DNA from 4 places in the Kitasatospora sp. NPDC052868 genome. Region 1 is predicted to be linked to each of the others. Evidence: riboswitches for the same ligand, from Rfam matches in the RefSeq annotation. Region 1 holds a riboswitch; each other region holds the start of a gene.

Region 1 (4,196 bases):
CAGCCGGCCGAGCATGGCGGGGAGGTCGGTACCGCCGGGGGAGGTGAGCTCCAGGGTGCGGGCGAGGACGACCTTGGCGAGCTCCCGGTCCGCGTCCATCAGCCGGACCGCCTCGGCGACGGCGTCCCGGTAGCCCTCGGGCGCGGGGACGGGGCGCCTGGTCCACGCCGACTGCGCCGGGCGGGCGGGGGCGGCGGTCCGGGTGCCGCGGATCGGCTCGGCCCGCAGCACCCGCTCGGGGACGAACAGTTCGGCGGGGCGGCCGGGGGAGAAGGGGATCGCGCCGACCACGAGCGGGTCGCGGCCCTCGGCCCGCGCCGCGGCCAGCAGTCGGCCGGCCTCGGCGGGGTCGGGGACGGACCGGTGCACGCCCTCGGCGAGCAGGGTCCGGGTGGGGCCGACGAGGAAGGCCCGGTCGGCGGCCGGGCGGTAGGCGGCCAGCAGCCCGCTGCCGTCCAGCGGGGTCGCGACGGGGGACCGGGCCTCGGAAGCCGTGGTCATGGTGCTCCGTTCTGCCCGGTGCCGGGGGCACCGGGGTGAGGGGACTCGAAGGGGCGCGCTTCCGGGCCGCCCGGGTCGGGGTCAGGCCCGCAGCGTGGCGCCGCCGTCGACGTAGAGGTCGTGCATGGTCACGTGCCGCGCGCGGTCGCCGGCCAGGAAGAGCACGGCCTCGGCGATGTCCTCGGGGGCGGCGATCCGGCCGAGCGGGATCCCCACCCGGTAGGTGGCCGGGTCGCCTTCGAGGACCCGGCGCTCGGCGTCGTCGTCGGTCCACAGCGCGCGCTGCATCGGTGTGTCGGTGGACCCGGGCGAGACCAGGTTGCAGCGCACACCGGAGGCGGCCAGTTCCAGGCCCAGGCAGCGCATGAACATCGTGGTGGCCGCCTTGGAGGCCGCGTAGGCGGCCATGTTCATCCGGGGGACGCCGGCGGCGTTGGACCCGACGGTGACGATGCTGCCCCGGCCGCGCCCGGCCATCCGGCGCCCGACGGAGCGGCAGGTGTGGAAGACCCCGGTGGTGTTGACGGCGAAGGTGCGCTGCCAGTCCTCGTCGCTGGTTTCGATGGCCGGTCCGGCGTGCAGCACGCCCGCGACGTTGACCAGGATGTCGAGCGGTCCGTACTCACGCTCGGCCTGGTCCACCAGCCGATCGACGGCTTCGGCGTCCGTGACGTCGAGGCGGTGGACCGAGGGCCCGGAGGGGGAGAGGTCGCAGGCCACGACGCGGGCCCCGCGATCGGCCAGCAGCCGGGCGACGGCGGCCCCGATGCCCTGGGCGGCGCCGGTGACCAGGGCGGTCCGGCCCTCGAACTCCTCGGTGGATATCGATGCCACGGGTCACCGCGCCTTCGTGGCGGCCGACTTGGCGGCGTCCAGGCCGGTGCGACGCGGTCTGGGGACGCGGCTGAAGGCGGGTGGCATGGACGTTCTCCCTGGGGTCGGAGCGCGGCGGCTGTCGGACAGGCTTGCGAGACAACGAGGTAAGGTTAGCCTAACCGCATCGGGGGGCTCCAGCGCCGCCCGGGACGCGCCCGCGCGGCCGTCGTCGTGCCCGTGCGCCCCGGACCGCGCGGCCGTCCGGAATCCGGACCCGGTCGTGACGGGCGGGGCTCGCGGGCCCTAGGGTGGAGGTGCAGTCGGTTCGCCGTGTCCTCCAGCCACGGCGTCGTAAGAGGGAACCCGGTGGGAATCCGGGACTGCCCCGCAGCGGTGAGTGGGAACGACCGCCGTCACATGCACTGGGCCCCGAGGGGCCTGGGAAGCGACGGCCAGTAGGTGTCCGCCTGACTCAGGCGGACGTGCCGACGAGTCCGAAGACCTGCCACTGCCCGTGTGCACCCCGCACGCGGAGATCTCGGTGACCTCGTGGGCGGGTCGGCGGAGCGGGCGGGCACATCCTGGTGTCGCGCACCCACTGTCGTACCTTCACGTCCTCGTGCTCTCCCGGGATCGCAGCGCGACTCGCGAAGGAGAGTTCCGTGTCATCGAGTTCCACCACCGCTGCCGCCACCCCCTCCACCACCGCCCCGCAGGCCACCGTCCACGGCTACCCGCGGCAGGGCCCCAACCGGGAGCTGAAGAAGGCGATCGAGGGGTACTGGGCCGGCCGGGTCGGCGCCGAGGCCCTGCAGACCACCGCGGCGCGGCTGCGCCGCGACACCTGGCAGCGGCTCGCCGACTCCGGCGTCTCCGAGGTCCCCACCGGGGACTTCTCGCTCTACGACCACGTGCTGGACACCACCGTCGCCGTCGGCGCGATCCCGGCCCGGCACCGCGCGGCCGTCGACGCCGACCCGCTGGACGGCTACTTCGCCATGGCGCGCGGCACCCAGGAGGTGGCGCCGCTGGAGATGACCAAGTGGTTCGACACCAACTACCACTACCTGGTACCCGAGTTGGGGCCGGACACGGTCTTCGCCGCCAACCCGGCCAAGCCGGTCGGCGAACTGCGCGAGGCCCTCGGCCTCGGCCTCACCGCCCGCCCCGTCCTGGTCGGTCCGCTGACCTACCTGCTGCTGGCCAAGCCCGCCCCCGGCGTCGCGGCCGACTTCCAGCCGGTCACCCTGCTGGACCGGCTGCTGCCCGTCTACGCCGAGCTCCTCGGCGAACTGCGCGCGGCCGGCGCCGAATGGGTGCAGCTGGACGAGCCCGCCCTGGTCCAGGACCGCACCCCGGCCGAACTCAACGCCGCCGCCCGCGCCTACCGCGAGCTCGGAGCCCTGACGAGTCGGCCGAAGCTGCTGGTCGCCGGCTACTTCGACCGCCTCGGCGAGGCCCTCCCGGTGCTGGCCAAGGCCCCGATCGAGGGCCTCGCACTGGACTTCACCGGCCCCGCCGCCGCCAACCTCGACGACCTCGCCGCGGTCGGCGGCCTGCCCGGCAAGCGCCTGATCGCCGGCGTGGTCGACGGGCGCAACATCTGGCTCAACGACCTGGAGAAGTCCCTCGCCACCCTCGGCACCCTGCTCGGGCTCGCCGACCGGGTCGACGTCGCCCCGTCCTGCTCCCTGCTGCACGTCCCGCTGGACGCCGAGGCCGAGCGCGACCTCGACCCGCAGGTCGCCCGCTGGCTGGCCTTCGCCCGCCAGAAGACCGCCGAGATCACCACCCTGGCCCGCGGCCTGCGCGAGGGCACCCACACCATCACGGCCCAACTCGCCGTCAACCGGGCCGGACTGGCCTCCCGCGCGGCCTCGGCACTCACCCACGACCCGGCCGTCCGGGCCCGGGTCGGCGCCACCACCGCCCGGGACGCCCGCCGCGACCAGGCCTACGCCGAACGTGCCGCCGCCCAGCGCGCCCGCCTCGACCTGCCGCCGCTGCCGACCACCACCATCGGCTCCTTCCCGCAGACCACCGAACTGCGCACCGCCCGCGCCGACCTGCGGGCCGGCCGGATCGACGCCGGCACCTACCAGGACCGGATGCGGGCCGAGGTCCGCGAGGTGATCGCCTACCAGGAGAAGGCCGGCCTCGACGTCCTGGTCCACGGCGAGCCCGAACGCAACGACATGGTCCAGTACTTCGCCGAGCAGCTGAGCGGCTACCTGGCCACCCAGCACGGCTGGGTGCAGTCCTACGGCACCCGCTACGTCCGCCCGCCGGTGCTGGCCGGCGACATCTCCCGCCCGCACCCGATGACCGTCGACTGGTTCCGCTACGCGCAGGACCAGACGGACCGTCCGGTCAAGGGCATGCTCACCGGCCCGGTCACCATGCTCGCCTGGTCCTTCGTCCGCGACGACCAGCCGCTCGGCGACACCGCCCGCCAGGTCGCGCTCGCCCTGCGCGACGAGGTCGCCGACCTGGAGGCGGCCGGCGCCGCGGTGATCCAGGTGGACGAGCCCGCGCTGCGCGAGACCCTCCCGCTGCGGGCCGCCGACCGGCCCGCCTACCTGGACTGGGCCACCGAGTCGTTCCGGATCTCCACCTCGGGCGTCCGGGCCGACACCCAGATCCACACCCACATGTGCTACGCCGAGTTCGGCGAGATCATGGCCGCGATCGACGAGTTGGACGCCGACGTGATCTCCCTGGAGGCCGCCCGCTCGCACATGCAGGTGGCCCATGAGCTGGCCGGCGCCGGCTACCCGCGCGAGGTCGGCCCGGGCGTGTACGACATCCACTCGCCCCGGGTGCCGAGCACCGCGGAGGCCGCCGCGCTGCTCCGCAGGGGGCTGGCGGCGATCCCCGCC
Region 2 (4,196 bases), 140 kb from region 1:
CCGGGCCGCGATGCCCTGCCTGGTCTGCGGTACCGACGTGCGCACGGAGGCGCACGCCGCGCGCAACCTGTTCTGGTGCCCGGGCTGCCAGCGGGTCTGACCAGGCGCACCCCGCCCGGGCGCGTCGGGTCTGCCGGTGCGCGCCCGGACACCCCTGTGCCGGGGGCGGGCCGGACAGGACCTGGGTGCGGGGTGCTCAGCGCGGCGCACGCTGCCCGGCGTCACGGGCCACCGTCCACGCGGCCGCGGCGCCGGCCAGGCAGAGCGGCGTGTAGACGGCCAGGTTGAGCCGGTAGAAGGCCGAGTCGGTCTCGGCTCCGATCCCGGCCGCCCAGACCAGCCCCGCCAGTCCGCGCGCGAGCAGTCCGCCCGCGACCGCGCGCGGACCCCACCGCAGGGCGAGGGCCGGCAGTCGGCGGGCGGTGGCGGGCATTACCCCGCCGCGGGCCGCCACCAGCGCGGCGCCCGAGAACAGCAGCGCGGCGAGCGGCAGCACCACCCGCGGGGTGAAGGGCACGTCGGCGTTGAGCACCAGCTGCGACAGCGCCGCGGTGTCCGGCGCCGGCCAGGTGCGGCCGGTGGCCCAGTAGACGTGCAGCAGCCCGTCGGCGGCGAGCACGGTGGCGATGGCGAGCGCGGCGGTACGGCGGCGATTCATGGCGACCCCTCGGATGTCCCGGCAGTGTGTCGCCCCACAGGAGCCGCCCCGGCGGGCGGACGTTCCCGTGGCGAGCGTCACAGTGGAAAGCGGTGCGGACGAGGGAACGTCCGGCGGTTTCGGCGCCTCTGATCGGACGTGGATGGTCCCGACACCCCAACGGATACCGCCGTGCTGGTCCGTGCCGCCCAGCGCGGCGACCAGCTGGCCGTCAGCGAACTGCTGGAGCTGGTCACACCGTACGTGCGCCGGCTCTGCGGTCCGATCGCGCTGGACGACGGGCCGGACGCGACCCAGGAGGCGCTGATCGCGGTGTTCCGCCGACTGCGCCAGCTCAAGGACCCGGCCGCGCTGTTCGGCTGGGTCCGCTCGATCGCCGTCCGCGAGGCGGTCCGGCATGTGCGGCGGGTCGCCCGCTGCGTCCCCGCCGACCTCTCCGAGCTGCCCCGCCCCGGCGATCCGCAGCTCGCCACCGACATCGAGGACGTCCTCGCCCGGCTCACCCCCGAGCACCGTGCCGTCCTGGTGCTGCGCGACATCGAGGGCCTGGACGAGCGGGCCACCGCCGACCTGCTGGGCGTGGCGACCGGCACCGTGAAGTCCCGGCTGTCCCGGGCCCGACTCAGCTTCCGAAGGGCGTGGCAGCAGTGACCGAGCGCATCCCCTGGCCGGTAGCCGACTTCGACCCGGTCCGCCGCCTGCACGTCATCGCCGCCGCCACCCCGGGCGGCGCCGTCCACGAGACGGTGATCGACGTCCCGTTCGACCAGGTCTGGGCGGTGGCCGCGGACCTGGAGGGCCGACTGCCGCGCTGGCTGCCCGACATCCGGTCGGTCCGCCTCGGCGAGGGCCCGGCGGAGGGCCGCCGGCAGGCCCTGGTGGTCGGCCACTCCCGTCTGCGCGCCCGCTTCGACGTCGAGCAGGCGCCGGGCTGGTGCCTGATGCGCAGCCGCTTCCTACTCGGGGGTCTGGCCGCGAGGCCCGAGTCGGACGGCACCCGCTTCGCCTTCCTCGGGGCGTTCCGGCTGCCCGGCGCGGCCCTGCTCGCCCGCGCCCTCCACCCCGTCACCGAGCCGCTGGCGGACCGTTCGCTGCGCCGCTTCGAACGCCTGGTCCGGGAAGGCTGAGGGCGGTCCGGCTCACGGGTCGGTTCCACACCCGGGCGGGACGGCGCCGAGCGCGGCGGAGGGCGGGTCAGCCCGTGGCGGTGGCCGGTCCGGGCTGCTCGATGACGGGCTCGTGGTGCTCGGCGGCGGCGCACTCGTCGAGCAGGGGGCGCAGGGTGTCGTCCACGAGCCGGTAGCGCACCACGCGTCCGTCCTTGTCGCCGGTGACGGCGCCGGCCGTGCGGAGCAGCCGCAGCGCCTGGGAGACGGCCGGATCGCGCATCCCGGTGGCCACCGCCAGGTCGCTGACGGCGAGCGGGCCGGCCCGGTGCAGGGCGAGCAGCAGGGCGAGTCGGCCGGGATCGGCGAGCAGGGAGAACCGCTCGGCCCAGGAGCGGACGTGCGCGGTGTCGCCGATCGCGGCGATGGCCTCGCAGACCCGGTGCCCGTCGATGGTGCGCCGGCCCTCGCGGTCGGCCGGTACGAGATGCATGGGCCCATTCTTGCAGCCGGCCCGGGTGGCCGCCGGGCTGTGATCCTGGACACCTGCGCAGGTGCGCAGCCTTGCAAGGGTGTTGCGAGGGGCCCTACGGTGTTGCCCGCCGTGGTGTTCGGGAAGACCGGTGACGGACCTTCAGAGGTCCCCAGTCCGGAGCGGCCCTCGCCACTGTGATCGGGGGGAGTCGTCCTATCCACGACGCCACTGGGTGCCTCGCGCACCTGGGAAGGCGGGTACGGACGCCCCGTAAGCCAGGAGACCGGCCACGGCATCTCACGAACGTCATTCCACGAGGTGCTGGAGCGTGATCCCACGATGACCCTGCCCGAAACCGCCGCTGCGCCGGCGCCGTCCGCCGTGCTGCCGTCCTTCCGCTGGCGGCGGGAGGACACGATCCGCACGGCAGGGCTCATGGGGGTGATCCTGGCCATGCACGTGGTGGCCTTCGGGACGCTCGTCTTCCTGGTCGCCCCCCAGGAGTACGCGGTCGGCACCCAGGTCTTCGGGGTGGGCCTGGGTGTCACCGCGTACACGCTCGGCATGCGGCACGCCTTCGACGCGGACCACATCGCGGTGATCGACAACACCACCCGCAAGCTGATGGCGGACGGCAAGCGGCCCGTCTCGGTGGGCTTCTGGTTCGCCCTCGGACACTCCTCGATGGTGGTCCTGATGGCCGCCCTGGTGGCGGGCGGCGCCCAGCTGGCCAACACGCTGATGGACGACGAGTCCGCCACCCACAAGTGGCTCGGAGTGGTCGGCACCACCGCCTCCGGGGCCTTCCTCTACCTGATCGGCGCGCTCAACCTGGTCGCCCTGCTGGGCATCCTGAAGGTGTTCCGGTCGATGCGGGCCGGGCGGTTCGACGAGGCGGAGCTGGAGGAGCACCTCAACGCGCGCGGCTTCCTGGCCCGGGTGCTGAACCGGGCCACCCGCTCGATCACCCGGCCCGGCCAGATGTTCCCGGTGGGCATGGTCCTCGGCCTCGGCTTCGACACCGCGACCGAGGTGACGCTGATGGTGATGGCCGGCTCCGGCGCGGCGGCGGGCCTGCCCTGGTACGCGATCGTCTGCCTGCCGCTGCTGTTCGCGGCGGGGATGAGCCTGTTCGACACCCTGGACGGGACGTTCATGAACTTCGCCTACCAGTGGGCGTTCTCCAACCCGGTGCGCAAGGTGTTCTACAACCTGACCATCACCGGGCTGTCGATCGCGGTGGCCTTCGTCATCGGCACGATCGAGCTGGTCGGGGTGCTGCACGAGAAGCTGGATCTGACCGACCCGGTCAGCGGGTGGATCGCGGAGCTGTCGCTGGACAACGTCGGCTACGTGCTCGTCGGCCTCTTCGTGGTGGTCTGGGGCGCGGCGATCGCGTACTGGCGGCTGGCCAGGGTCGAACAGCGCTGGACCCCGTCCCCGGACGGGGCTCCGGCTCCGGCTCCGACGGAGGTCTGAGGCCGCCCGGGGCGGGGGCTGCCCGGTCGGGTCTGCTCGGCGGGCGGATCGGGGTGGGGCTCCGTAGGCTCGACGCATGGCTGATGCGTACGCGGGCCGGCGGGAGCGGCTGAGGGAGCACTGCAGTGCGTCCGGGGCCGATGCGGCGCTGATCACCCGGCCGGCGAACGTCCGGTACCTGACCGGATGCCCGCCGTGCGGGGCGAGTGTGCTGCTCACCCGGGAGCGGGTGGTGCTGGCCCTGCCGGACGACCTGCCGCCGGACGACACCGGGGACCGCGCGATCGGCGAGGACCTCACCCAGCTGCCGGTGGCCGCCGGCGCGGACACCGTGCTGGCCGCGGCCGCCGCGGCCGTCCGGCTGCGGGTCGCGGACCTGGCGGTCGAGGAGCACGACCTGACCGTCAGCCGGCACCGCGCGGTGGCCGGGCTGGCCGAGGGCGTCCGGCTGGCGGACCTGGCGCAGGCCGTCGAACGG
Region 3 (4,196 bases), on a different contig from region 1:
CCTCGCCGCTGTCGTACAGGAACACGCTCGGCCGCCGCCCGGGCTGCGGTACGGCGGCGACCTCGGCCCTGAACTCCGCGATCAGCCGGTCGGCCCGGTCGCGGACGTCGAAGATCTCGCCGAGGTTGGCCAGATCGGTGTAGAGCGCGTCCAGCGGGGACATCACCCCGCGCTCCGGGCCCCTGCCGCTGCGGCAGGACTCGCTGAGCACGTAGGAGTCGATGCCGAGCCCGGCGAGGGCCTGCGGGGTGAAGCCGTCGGCGTCGTCGAAGCCGTAGTGCCAGCCGGCGAAGACCAGGTCGGCCCGGGCCTCCAGCACGATCTCCTTGGTGATCTGCTGCTTGGAGAGCCAGCTGGTCCGCGCGTAGCCGTCCTTCCAGGCCACCTTGTCCACCTGGCCCTTCTCGTCGGGCATCACGTAGCCGGCCATCCGGTCGGCGAGTCCGAGTGCCAGCATCAGCTCGGTGATGCCGACGTCGTTGGTCACCGCCCGGGCGGGCTTCGCCTTGAAGACCGCCTTGGCGCCGCAGTTCTCGACGGTCACCGGGTAGTGGGCGGAGCCGGCGGCGGCATCGCCGGCGGGGGCGATCTCCGCGCCGCAGGCGGTCAGGGCGAAGGTGAGCAGGGCGGCGGCGGCAACGGCCTTGGTGCGCATGGGAGGTCCTAGGGTCGGTCGAGCCGGTCGAGGCGGTCGAGGAGCAGATGGACGGCGCCGGTCAGCGGATGCCGTACGGGGGTGGCGCGCACGCCGAACACCTCGGCCAGCAGGTCGGGTCGGAGCACTTCGGCGGGCGGCCCCGAGGCCACGATCCGGCCCGCCTCGATCACGTACAGCAGATCGCAGTGGCCGGCCGCCAGGTTGAGGTCGTGCAGCGCGGTGAGCACGGTCGGACCGGCCTCCCGGACGAGCGCCAGCACCTCCAACTGGTGCGCGATGTCCAGGTGGTTGGTGGGCTCGTCCAGCACCAGCACCCGCGGCTCCTGGACGAGCGCGCGGGCGATCAGCACCCGCTGCTTCTCGCCGCCGGACAGGCTGAGGAAGCCGCGCCCGGCCAGGTGGTCCGCGCCGGCCCGGCGCAGCGCCGCGGCGCAGCGCTCCTCGTCCCCGGCGGTCGGTCCGGCGAAGGCGCCGCGGTGCGGGAGCCGGCCCATGCCGACCACCTCGGCCACCGTGAAGTCGAACTCGGCGGAGTGCTCCTGGGGCAGCGCGGCGACCCGCCGGGCGGCCTCGCGCGGGGCGAGCGCGTGCAGGTCGGCGCCGCCCAGCCGGACGGCCCCGGCGGCGGGCCGCAGCGCCCGGTAGACGCAGCGCAGCAGCGTCGACTTGCCGCTGCCGTTCGGCCCGACCAGGCCGACCACCCGGCCGGCGGCGGCGCTCAGGGTGATGTCGTGGACCAGGCGGGTCCCGGCGAGGTCGACCGAGACCCGGTCGAGGTCGATGTCCATCAGCGGCCTCCGAAGGTGTAGCCGCGACGGCGCATCAGCAGCAGGAAGCAGGGCACGCCGAGGACGGCGGTGACCACCCCGACCGGCAGTTCGGCGGGGGCGAGCACCACCCGCGAGAGGATGTCCACCCAGACCAGCAGCAGCGCGCCGGCGAGCGGGGCGACCAGCAGCACCCGGCGGTGCCCGGCGCCGACCAGCATCCGCGTCAGGTGCGGCACCATCAGCCCGACGAAGCCGATCGCGCCGCTGACCGCGACCACCGTGCCGGTGACGGCGGCGGTCACCACGAACAGCTCGCGGCGCAGCCGGTCGGCGTCCACCCCGAGCGAGGCGGCCGTCTCGTCGCCCATCGCGAGCGCGTCCAGCCGTCCGGCCGAGCAGGCCAGGTACGCCAGGCCCGCCAGCACGGTGGCGGCGGCGATCGGCACCGAGCCCCAGGTCGCGCCGCCGAGGCTGCCGAGCAGCCACATCATCGCGCTGCGGGCCGCCTCCCCGCGGGCGGCGCCGAACACCATCAGCGCCGTCACCGCCGAGAAGCCGTAGGACATCGCGGTGCCGGTGAGCACCAGTCGCAGCGGGGTGAGCCCGAAGGCGGACCGGGCGGCGGCGTACACCAGCACCATCGCCAGCAGGGCCGAGCCGAACGCGGAGACCGACAGCGCCCAGACCCCGAGCGAGGCGAGGGCGCCGAGCAGCAGGACGGCGTTGGCGCCGACCGCCGCGCCGGAGGAGATGCCGAGCACGAACGGGTCGGCGAGCGCGTTGCGGACCATCGCCTGGACCGCGACGCCGGTGGCCGCGAGTCCGGCGCCGACCACGGCGGCCAGCACGGTCCGCGGCAGCCGGATCTCCCAGACGATCGCGTACGCGGCGGCCTCCCCGGCCTCCAGCCGACCACCCGTCAGTCCGGCGCCGAGCAGCCGCAGTACCCGGTCCCAGCCGAGTCCGGCGGCGCCCAGGGCCACCGCGCAGACCATGGACAGCAGGAGCGCCGCGGCCAGGGCGGCGGCCAGCGGCACGGCGGGTATTCGGCGGAGCGGTGCGGTCGCTGCGGTGCTCAACGGGGGCGCGCCTTAGCCTCGGGCGGTGGTCCGGGCAGGGTCGGCGGGCCGGGGCACCGGGGTGTGCCGCAGCGCCATCCCTTCGCAGTCCACGGCGAGTTGTCGGGAGGTCAGCGCCCCAGGGCGATCGGGCTCACGGGGCCGGGGCTCCGTTTACCGTTGCGGGTCAGCGCCGGATTCGCACCGGACTTCCCCCTGGGGACGCCCTGGCAGCATAACAAGCGCTCAGGGCGGTCAACCCTTACCGGGTGCCGGGGTGACACCTCCTCGGAGCGTCCCGGAGGCCTGCGCGCGCCGCGGAACGCACGAGCGCCCCCCTCCGGCGGGCCGGAGGGGGGCGGTCGAAGGCGGCTGAGCGGCGATCAGGCCTGCTTGGTCTCCCAGAAGATCTTGTCGACCTCGGCGATGAGGTCGAGCAGGGCCTGGCCGGTGGCCGGGTCCGTCGACGCCTTGGTGGCCGAGGCGGCCTTCAGGGTGTCGTTGATCAGCTGGTGCAGCTGCGGGTACTTCTCGAAGTGCGGGGCCTTGAAGTAGTCGCTCCACAGCACCGAGATGTGGTGCTTGACGGCCTCGGCGCGCTGCTCCTTGATGATCAGGGCCCGGGTCCGGAACGCCGGGTCCTCGTTGGCCTGGTACTTCTCCTGGGTGCCCTTCACCGACTCGGCCTCGATCCGGGCCTGCGCCGGGTCGTACACGCCGCAGGGCAGGTCACAGTGGGCGTGAGCGGTGGCACGCGGTGCAAACAGACGAGAGAACATGGGAGTCCTTCCTTAGATCGTCTTCCCGCGCCCGAGATTACCCCTCCGGCCACCCGGTTTCGCGGTCGGGCAGTCGGCCTAGGGCAAAAGGCGGAGCCGGAACCGGACCAATCCGGACATCGGCGGGTGACGGTCCGTACGGCAGACTGGGACGCGGCGGGCCGGGAGGAGGAGTCGTGGCGCGGATGGTGCAACCGGAGGGCGGCGCCCCGGGGGGTGTCGCCCCGTTCGGGCTGATCGACGTGGCGGGCGACTCGATGGTGCCCACCCTGCGCGAGGGCGACCAGCTGGTCGTCCGGTACGGCGCGCGGATCAGGCCGGGTGCGGTGGTGGTGTTCCGCCACCCGCTCCAGCAGGACCTGCTGGTGGTGAAGCGGGCCGACGCGCGGCGGCCGAAGGGCTGGTGGCTGCTGTCGGACAACCGGCCGATCGACAGCGACAGCCGCAGCTACGGCGCGGTGCCGGACGAGCTGGTGCTCGGCCGGGTGCTGCTGCGGCTGCGGCCGCGCCCGGCCTGGCTGGCCCCGGGTCGACGGCTGGAGCGGCTGCTGCTCCGCGGCCCGCTGGCCCGGGTGCCGGGGCTGGCCCGCCGGCTCGGGGTCTGGGTGGACCCGGACGGCTTCTGAGCGGCCTCAGGCGGTGGCGGCCTCCTGGGCCTCCAGGCGCTTGCGGGCCCGGTACGCGGCGACGTTGGCGCGGGTGGCGCAGCGGTCGGAGCAGTAGCGGCGGGAGCGGTTGGTCGAGGTGTCCAGGTAGGCGTTGCGGCAGGGTGAGGCCTGGCAGATGCCGAGCCGGTCGGCGCCCAGCTCGGTGAGGTGGACGGCCAGGCCCATGCAGGCGACGGCGCTGAAGTGCGCGGTGGCGGTGGGCGAGTTGTCGGCGAGGTGCAGGTGCCAGCGGGGGCGTCCGGCATCGTCGAGGTAGTCGTGCC
Region 4 (4,196 bases), on a different contig from region 1:
CGTCGGGGGTGAAGCGGACGGCGGTACCGGCCTTCAGGGTGCCCCGGTCGGCGCGCTCCAGCCGCCGGGTGACGCCCTGCCCGTCCTGGTGCAGGATCTCGCCGACCACCGCGTGGCCGTCCTCGCCCCACTCGACGGCCCAGCGGCCGGGGCGGGCGCTGGCCTGGCTGCGGGTGAAGGTGGCCCGCCCGGCGGCCAGGCTCTGCACCAGCACGGGGCCCGCCGGCCGCCGCGCGGCCGCCGGGTGGACCATCCGCTCGGACGCCTTCCGGCCGATCACCAGGACGGCCGCCCCGGTCCCGACGACGGCTGCCGCCACGACGGCTGCGGTTCCCCAACGCATACTCGCTCCCCGCTCTGTTGATCGCGGACTGGCCTGATCGCGGACTGGGCCGGGCGCCTCCCCGGCCGTGCACGCCCGGCGGGAGTTGCTCGGACAGACAGCCCCAGTCCACTCGCGGGGGCGGGCGACGGCCACCGGACAGGGCCGTCCGGGTCACCCGGGGCCGGACCGACCGGCCTCAGACCGGGATGTCGGTCTGCCGCCGCCCGAGCAGCTCCCAGAACCGCTCGCCGACCGGGCGGTCCTGCGGCTGCGCCGGGCGGGCCGCCGGGGCCGGGGAGCCCCAGCTGCCGGCGCCCCAGTGCGAGGCGACCTGGTACTCGCCCTGCAGCGCCGTCAGCACCGTGGCGAGGTCGCTCTCGTGCACCGGCACGATCCGGCCGATCGCCCGGGTCTGCGCCTGCCAGCGGCCGTCCACGCACTGGCGCAGCCGCTGGTCCAGCTCCTCCCGGCGGTCCGTCACCGCGACCAGCTCGCGCAGCGTCAGGCCGAGCACCTGCGCGAGCGCGTACGTCTGCTCGTCGTCGCCGTCCCAGCGGCCGGTGGCCTCGGCGGCCTGGTAGTGCCGCAGCGGGATGCCGATCCGGCGGGCGGCGGCCTCCTGGCTGAGCTCCCGGGCGACCCGGAAGTCCCGCAGCCGGGCCGGGCGGGTGCCCATCAACTGGGCGGGCGGGCACCAGAGCGCCCGGGCCAGGGCGATGAACTCCTCCTCGGCGGGGCGCAGCTCGCCGCTCTCCCAGCCGAGCACGTGGGAGGGCAGCAGCCGGACGCCGTGCGCCGCCATGCCCTCGGCGACCTGGGCCGGGGTCAGCCCGAGTCCGGCGCGGTGCGCGCGGGCGGCCGTGGGCGAGAAGGGCACCGGGGGCACGGCCGGAGGCTGTCTGCGTCGCATGGGACCAGACGGTAGGCCTTGGTGCATCGGCGCCCCAGCCGCCGAACACACGAAGCGCGGCTGTAGGCGTCTACAGGGCGCTGGACGATCCCACAGGCTGTCATGCCCCTGCGGGGGCGTGACTCGGAGGTAGCGACGGGGCGGGACGGGGGCGGGACTGGGGCTGGAAGGCGGCGGGAAACCTCCGGGGGGTGTGACCAAACCCTCCGTGACCTTGGTTGACTCCCGGTTCGGCCCCGTGATGGGATCCTTCAGCCAATACGGAGGCATGCAGAGGAAGCCGGTGCGAGTCCGGCGCGGTCCCGCCACTGTCACCGGGGAGCACGTTCGGAGAGTCACCTCCTCACCCGTCAGCGGGGCGGGGGGTGCCCGTCGGCAGGCCGTCAGAAGCCGCTGGAAGGCCCGAAGGTGCGTTCGGACCCGGAAGCCAGGAGACTCTCGCCGCCGGTACGTCGATCCAGGGCGCGGACCCTGAGTGAGGACACGCACGCGATGCAGGCTGCCCCGACCGACCGAGCCCCCGGCTGCCCGCCGCCGTGCGCCCGCTGACCCGCGCCGCCGCCTTCGCGCTGGGCGCCGTCGCGGGCCATCTCGCCGACGCCCGCTTCGCCGATCCGCGGCGCGGCCACCCGGTGGCCGCCTTCGGCAGCGCGGCGGGCCGGCTGGAACGCCCCCTCTGGCGCGACCACCGCGGCGCCGGCGCCGCCTACACCGCGCTCTGCGTGGGCACCGTCGCGGCCGGCGCGGTGGCCGCCGACCGGACGCTCGGCCGCCGGCCGCTCGGGCGGGCCGCGCTCACCGCGGCCGCGACCTGGACGGTCCTCGGCGGCACCTCGCTGACCCGGGAGGCCCGCACCATCGGCCGCTCGCTGTCGGCGGGCGACCTCGCGGCGGCCCGCAGCCGGCTGCCGCACCTGTGCGGCCGCGACCCGAGCGCGCTGGACGAGCAGCAGATCGCCCGCGCGGTGGTCGAGTCGGTCGCCGAGAACACCGCCGACGCCGTGGTGAACGCCCTGGTCTGGGGCGCGCTCGCGGGAACGCCCGGACTGCTGGCGTTCCGCGCCGTCAACACCCTGGACGCGATGGTCGGCCACCGCTCGCCGCGCTACGCCCGGTTCGGCTGGGCCTCGGCCCGGCTGGACGACGTGGCGGGCTGGCCGGGCGCCCGGCTGACCGCGCTGCTGACCGTCGCCGCCTCGCCCGAACCCCGGACCGCCTGGCGGGTCTGGCGCCGGGACGGCTCCGCGCACCCCAGCCCCAACGCGGGCCAGGCCGAGTCGGCCTTCGCGGGGGCGATCGGCGTGCGGCTGGGCGGCACGCTGGCCTACGGGAGCCGGGTGGAGCACCGGCCCGTCCTCGGCGGCGAGCTGCGGCCGGTGACGGTGGACGACATCGAGCGGGCCTGCCGGCTCTCCCGCCGGGTGGGGCTGCTGGCCCTCGGGGCGGCGGTCGCCGGGCACGCCCTCGGGCAGGCCCTCCGGACGGGGCTGACGGCGCGACGCACGCCGGCCCGGACGGCAGCACCCCCGGCAGGACTTCTGCCGGGGCTCACGGCACGGAAGCGGAGGGGGAGCGCATGAGCAACGCGCTGCTGGTCGCCGGGACGACCTCGGACGCGGGCAAGAGCGTGGTCACCGCGGGCATCTGCCGCTGGCTGGCCCGCCAGGGCGTCGCCGTGGCGCCGTTCAAGGCCCAGAACATGTCGCTGAACTCCTTCGTCACCGCCGACGGCGCCGAGATCGGCCGCGCGCAGGCGATGCAGGCGCAGGCGGCCCGGGTGGAGCCCGAGGCGGCGATGAACCCGGTGCTGCTCAAGCCGGGCGCGGACGGCCGCAGCCAGGTGGTGCTGCTGGGCCGGGCCGTCGCCGAGGTCGGTGCGATGGACTACCGCGACCGCAAGCCCCTCCTGCTGGAGCGGGCCCTGGAGTGCCTGGCGGACCTGCGCGGCCGCTACGACGTGGTGGTCTGCGAGGGCGCCGGCTCGCCCGCCGAGATCAACCTGCGGGACCGGGACATCGCCAACATGGGCCTGGCCACCGCCGCCGGGCTGCCGGTGGTGGTGGTCGGGGACATCGACCGCGGCGGGGTGTTCGCCGCGATGTACGGGACGCTGGCGCTGCTGTCGGCCGAGGACCAGCGGCACGTCGCGGGCTGGTTCGTCAACAAGTTCCGGGGCGACGCGCGGCTGCTCGCCCCCGGCCTCGACATGCTGGACCGGCTCACCGGCCGGCCGGTGCTCGGCACCCTGCCGATGCTGTCCGGGCTCTGGCTGGACGCCGAGGACTCACTCGACCTGACCACCGTGGTGGACCGCACCGAGGGGCGCGGGCCGCTCGGCGCGGACGTGCTGCGGGTGGCCGTGGTGCGCTTCCCCCGGCTGTCCAACTTCACCGACATGGACGCGCTGGCCCAGGAGCCGGGCGTCCTGGTCCGCTGGGCCACCCGGCCCGAGGAGCTGGCCGACGCCGACCTGGTGATCCTGCCCGGCACCCGGGCCACCGTCGCCGACCTGGCCTGGCTGCGCGAGCGCGGCCTGGAGCCCGCCCTCAGGGCGCGGGCCGCGGCCGGGCGGCCGGTCCTCGGCGTCTGCGGCGGCTACCAGATGCTGGCCCGCACGATCGTGGACGAGGTGGAGTCGAAGGCCGGCGCCGTCGACGGTCTCAGCCTGCTGCCCACCCGGGTCCGCTTCGGCGCCGCGAAGGTGCTCGGCCGCCCGGTCGGCGAGGCGTACGGGCAGCGGGTCGAGGGGTACGAGATCCACCACGGTGTGGTGGCCGTCGAGGGCGGGGAAGCCTTCCTGGACGGCTGCCGGGTGGGGGCGGTGTGGGGTACGACCTGGCACGGCGCGCTGGAGAACGACGGCTTCCGGCGCGAGCTGCTGCGCGAGGTGGCGCAGGCGGCGGGCCGGGCGTTCGTGCCCGCGCCGGACACCTCGTTCGCCGAGGCGCGCGAGGCCCGGCT

Evidence for each region. A riboswitch is a leader RNA that binds a small molecule or an ion and turns the genes downstream of it on or off. The one in region 1 is predicted to bind cobalamin.
Region 2: linked by a shared signal. The riboswitch ahead of ACIGZJ_RS16005 (HoxN/HupN/NixA family nickel/cobalt transporter) and the one ahead of metE (5-methyltetrahydropteroyltriglutamate--homocysteine S-methyltransferase) in region 1 are both predicted to bind cobalamin.
Region 3: linked by a shared signal. The riboswitch ahead of ACIGZJ_RS07710 (FecCD family ABC transporter permease) and the one ahead of metE (5-methyltetrahydropteroyltriglutamate--homocysteine S-methyltransferase) in region 1 are both predicted to bind cobalamin.
Region 4: linked by a shared signal. The riboswitch ahead of ACIGZJ_RS20835 (cobalamin biosynthesis protein) and the one ahead of metE (5-methyltetrahydropteroyltriglutamate--homocysteine S-methyltransferase) in region 1 are both predicted to bind cobalamin.

Annotation. Positions count from the first base shown of each region.
Region 1 covers NZ_JBITZW010000008.1:24,877-29,072, reverse strand. Annotated here, with positions in the region: gene ACIGZJ_RS15490 (isochorismate synthase) at 1-501, opposite strand, end outside; gene dhbA (2,3-dihydro-2,3-dihydroxybenzoate dehydrogenase) at 583-1,326, opposite strand; cobalamin riboswitch at 1,622-1,842, shown strand; gene metE (5-methyltetrahydropteroyltriglutamate--homocysteine S-methyltransferase) at 1,980-4,196, shown strand, end outside.
Region 2 covers NZ_JBITZW010000008.1:168,364-172,559, reverse strand. Annotated here, with positions in the region: gene ACIGZJ_RS16030 (Fpg/Nei family DNA glycosylase) at 1-100, shown strand, start outside; gene ACIGZJ_RS16025 (DUF3995 domain-containing protein) at 197-658, opposite strand; gene ACIGZJ_RS16020 (RNA polymerase sigma factor) at 830-1,309, shown strand; gene ACIGZJ_RS16015 (SRPBCC family protein) at 1,306-1,785, shown strand; gene ACIGZJ_RS16010 (ArsR/SmtB family transcription factor) at 1,853-2,257, opposite strand; cobalamin riboswitch at 2,353-2,546, shown strand; gene ACIGZJ_RS16005 (HoxN/HupN/NixA family nickel/cobalt transporter) at 2,579-3,718, shown strand; gene ACIGZJ_RS16000 (M24 family metallopeptidase) at 3,795-4,196, shown strand, end outside.
Region 3 covers NZ_JBITZW010000003.1:280,706-284,901, forward strand. Annotated here, with positions in the region: gene ACIGZJ_RS07700 (ABC transporter substrate-binding protein) at 1-655, opposite strand, end outside; gene ACIGZJ_RS07705 (ABC transporter ATP-binding protein) at 664-1,446, opposite strand; gene ACIGZJ_RS07710 (FecCD family ABC transporter permease) at 1,446-2,423, opposite strand; cobalamin riboswitch at 2,612-2,731, opposite strand; gene sodN (superoxide dismutase, Ni) at 2,870-3,265, opposite strand; gene sodX (nickel-type superoxide dismutase maturation protease) at 3,451-3,891, shown strand; gene ACIGZJ_RS07725 (CGNR zinc finger domain-containing protein) at 3,898-4,196, opposite strand, start outside.
Region 4 covers NZ_JBITZW010000011.1:219,263-223,458, reverse strand. Annotated here, with positions in the region: gene ACIGZJ_RS20845 (alpha/beta hydrolase family protein) at 1-343, opposite strand, end outside; gene ACIGZJ_RS20840 (XRE family transcriptional regulator) at 522-1,235, opposite strand; cobalamin riboswitch at 1,508-1,673, shown strand; gene ACIGZJ_RS20835 (cobalamin biosynthesis protein) at 1,772-2,815, shown strand; gene ACIGZJ_RS20830 (cobyric acid synthase) at 2,812-4,196, shown strand, end outside.